2 regions of the Clostridium sp. DFI.1.208 genome follow, and region 2 is predicted to be linked to the other one. Evidence: predicted binding sites of a transcription regulator. Region 2 holds the regulator's gene; the other holds the start of a gene.

Region 1 (2,199 bases), on a different contig from region 2:
ACGGCATTTGCACGCAATACTTCGTTTTTGGTGACGGTTTTGGTGATTAACAGCTGTGCAATGCTTTGACCGTATTGGGAAAAAAATTTATCATAGATAAACATCAGCTCACATTGTCCTACGGAGGCTGCCGCCTGTTTCTCCCGCATCAGCTCCGGACGCTTGCGCATCTGCATCTTGGCAACACCAGCCGCAACCGCTCCACTGCTAACTAAAACAACATCCAGTCCTCTGTTTTTTATATCACTCAGCACCATGGCTAAAGCATCTATGCGCTGAAAATTCAAGCCTCCGCCAGGATGTGTCAGCGTGGAGGAGCCGACTTTGACAACGATTCTTTTTATTTGTTTCATATCTTTCATTTATTTACAACCCCTTTGAAAATTGTTTCTTCTATTATACCCAAGAAGAAACAAAGACGAAATGCTTTCTATATATTTTATGGTTGTAGCAGATATTGATGCTGGAAAGTCCCGATTGACAGGAGGAATGCTGTACGCATATCCGTAGAGGATGCTTCTGTTTGCCTCTTCAATCTGCTTCGCAGAGGGAACAGCAGCCATACTGTCCTGCTTTTTTATCATATGCATTGCCGTATTTTGGGTATGCTGTCATGGCGTCGTGCAGGCTTGTTTTGATATTTACCAGACAGGCGATGAAAAATTTCATGGCTGTTGATTTGCCTTGCCTCGCTTTGTCTTACAAATTTGTAGCTTTATGATTTTCTTTATGCCAGATCAGGGAAGAGGAACTGCTTTTCTATGAAAAAATTTATGGTTTTTAGCACTAAAGTGTTGACAGTGCTAAAATATTGGCATATACTATTAGCAGACTTAAAGAGCGAGTGCTAACAGGAGGTAATTACGTATGGCGAGAAAGAAACAATTCAAGGCTGAGTCCAAACGTCTATTAGATCTGATGATCAACTCTATTTATACACATAAGGAAATTTTTTTAAGAGAGCTGATTTCAAATGCAAGTGATGCGATTGACAAGCTGTATTATCAGGCACTGTCTGATAACCTGAGCGATGTAGATACATCCGGCTTTAAAATTTATCTGGAGGCAGATAAGGAAAACCGCACCCTGACAATCCGAGATAACGGTCTGGGTATGAACAAGGATGAGCTGGAGGACAATCTGGGAACGATTGCGAAGAGTGGCTCTCTGGCGTTTAAGCAGGAGATGGAAGAGGCAGAGAAGAAGGATGATGTGGATATCATCGGACAGTTTGGTGTCGGCTTCTATTCCGCATTTATGGTTGCCAGCCGTGTGGAGGTAACGACGAAGAAATACGGGGAAGAAACAGCATATCTGTGGAGCAGCAATGCGGTTGACGGCTATTCCATTGATGAATGTGAAAAAGAAGAGCACGGAACAGAAATCGTGCTGTACCTGAAGGATAATACGGAGGATGAGAATTATGACGACTATCTGCAGCAGTATGAGATTGAGCGTCTGATTAAGAAATATTCCGACTATATCCGTTACCCAATCGAAATGTGGGTGGAAACCAGCAAGCGTGTGGACGAGCCGGAAAATGAAAACGAGGACGCGGATAAGCCTGCAGAACCGAAGTATGAAACTGTAAAGGAATTGAAAACGCTGAATTCCATGATTCCACTGTGGAAGAGAAGCAAGTCTGAAATAACAAAAGAAGAATATGATGAATTCTATAAGAGCAAATTCAATGATTATACAGAGCCGCAGAAGGTGATTCATACAAGTGTTGAGGGGGCAGTTTCCTTTACAACGCTGATGTTTATCCCAGGTAAGGCACCGTTCAACTATTATTCTCAGGATTACAAGAAGGGGCTGCAGCTGTATAGCCGTGGTGTCTTCATCATGGATAATGCGGAAGAGCTGATTCCTGAGCATTTCCGTTTCGTAAAGGGACTGGTAGATTCACAGGATCTATCTTTGAATATCTCCCGTGAAATGCTGCAGCACGACCGTCAGCTGAAGGTGATTGCGAACCGTATTGAGAAGAAAATCAAATCCGAGCTGCTGCTGATGCTGCGCAATGATCGTGAAGAGTATGAGAAGTTCTGGAAGAATTTTGGTCTGCAGATCAAATTCGGTGTTTACAATGATTTTGGCGCAAACAAGGAAACCCTGCAGGATCTGCTGATGTTCTATTCCAGCAAGGAACAGAAGCTGGTTACACTGGATGAATATATCAACCGCATGGAGGAAGGA
Region 2 (2,199 bases):
TAGGATTTCAGATACTGCAGAATCATCGCGCTGACTTCCTGCGGCGTGTACTGCTTGCCTTCCAATTCAACCTTTTCATTCGTACCCATCAGACGCTTGATCGAGCTGATGGTGTTCTTGTTTGTAACAACCTGACGCTTTGCGGCATCACCGACGATACGTTCACCATTCTTGTATGCGACTACAGATGGTGTTGTACGGTTTCCTTCCGGATTTGTGATGACCTTGCATTCACCACCGTCCATAACGGACACACAGCTGTTTGTTGTTCCTAAGTCAATACCAATAATTTTACTCATAATCGTTATCCTCCTTTTATCTATTCGCTAACCTTTACAAGTGTTGCACGTAATACACGATCCTTCAGCATATATCCCTTTTGCAGGACCTCGATGACCATACCGCTTTCCACGCCATCCTTGGCCTCCTGCATCAGCGCCTGATGGTAATTTGGATCAAACGGCTTGTCCAGCGCTTCGATTTCCTTTACACCCTCCTGATTCAGGATGTGCACCAGCTGCTGGTAAATCATCTCAAAGCCCTTGGCGTAGTTTTTGATGTTTTGATCATCGACCTTGACATCCAGCGCACGCTCCAGGTTATCCAGAACCGGCAGAATTTCCATCGCAAAGCTTTGGATACGGTACTTGCGAACATTATCGCTTTCACTCTGCAGACGCTTCTTCAGATTTTCTGTATCCGCATACGCCTTGAAATAGGCATTTTTGTTTGCGGCTGCCTCTTCCTTCAGCTTTACGATTTCCTCTTCCAGTTCCTCAATTTTTTTCTTCTTACCGAATTTTGCGGATTTTTTATCTTCCTTTTCCGCATCCTTCGCATCCTTTTTTTCTGCCTTGGCAGCATCCTGCGCCGTCTTTGCTTCTTCGCTTTGCTCGGCAGTCTTTGCTTCCTCGTTTACAATTTCTTTTTCTTCCTGCATGATGACCTCCTTATCGATTTTCACTTCTGTATAAATCTTCGATTACTTTGCTCATATATTCCATAAGGGCAACGACACGGCTGTACTGCATGCGGGTAGGTCCCACGATCATCAGTTCCCCTTCTTCATCCTCGTTCAGCTTAAACTTACTGGATACCACGGCAACATTATTGACCTGAATCAATTCATTGTCTCCGCCGATTTCAATGGCGACATCGCCCTCATGATTGGCCAGCTGTCGAAACAAGCTGCTGTCCTCCAGCATTTTCATAAGCTCCTTCAGCTTTTCGATATCTGCAAATTCCGGCTGATACAGCATATTGCTTTGTCCGCTGCAGTATACATGGTCGGTTGCAAACCGCATGAACGCATTGACGAAGGCTTCAAACAGCACCTCGTGACGGGCAATATGACTGGCCAGCAGCGGCTCAATCTGCTGCATGCGCTCCACCACCTCATTGATTGGTGTGCCGCTCAGCTTGTCATTGAGCAGATTACAGCAGGTTTTGATATCCTCAACGCTCACGGCTGTATTGAAGTGGAATGTCTTGTTCTCCGTATGTCCGTGATCCGTGATGAAGACTGCAACCGCACTGGTGTCACTGAGTGGAAACAGCTGTATGTGCTGCAGCGTCTGATAACGGCTCTCCGGGCCTAAAACGACAGAGGTCAGCGAGGTCATCTGGGATAGAATATCACAGCTTTTCCTGACGATTTCATCCATCGAATAATGACGCTCCTGAAACACGGCCTGCAAAGAATGCTTGACACCGTCATCCAGCTCCCGCTCCATCAGATTTTCAACATAGAATCGATATCCACGGCTGCTGGGAATACGACCGCTGGAGGTATGTGTCTTCTCCAGCAGACCCAGATCCTCAAGCGCAGCCATCTCATTGCGGATGGTGGCACTTGAACAGTTGAAATCCAGCAGGTCCATCAGTTTTTTGGAACCGACAGGTTCGGCTGTCCGGGTGAACTCATCTACAATGGTTTTAAAGATCGCCGTCTGGCGTTTTGTAAGCATATGGTTCACTCCTTTCTAGCACTCAACCTCTATGTCTGCTAATAGTATATTCCAATATTTTAGCACTGTCAACCATTTAGTGCTAAAATCCATAAAAATTGTCCTTCATTTTTAAAAATATCTTAAAAAATGTGCTTTGCTTTGCTGGAATGTCAGAAAATGCACATGTTCACGCAAATGGATTGCCAAGTGCCCTCGCTTGCTATATACTTTTCCCAGGGCAAACCTGGCA

Evidence for each region. Region 2 encodes HrcA, which represses chaperone genes, less so after heat shock. Its sites were predicted from a motif close to TGTTAGCACTCNNNNNNNNNGAGTGCTAACA; they were not measured.
Region 1: the regulator HrcA is predicted to act here: its motif matches at 823-853, upstream of htpG (molecular chaperone HtpG).

What each region holds. Positions count from the first base shown of each region.
Region 1 covers NZ_JANGCA010000031.1:24,242-26,440, reverse strand. The annotation lists gene proB (glutamate 5-kinase) at 1-362, opposite strand, end outside; gene NE665_RS15315 (hypothetical protein) at 532-669, opposite strand; gene htpG (molecular chaperone HtpG) at 868-2,199, shown strand, end outside.
Region 2 covers NZ_JANGCA010000008.1:26,519-28,717, forward strand. The annotation lists gene dnaK (molecular chaperone DnaK) at 1-299, opposite strand, end outside; gene grpE (nucleotide exchange factor GrpE) at 320-940, opposite strand; gene hrcA (heat-inducible transcriptional repressor HrcA) at 951-1,967, opposite strand.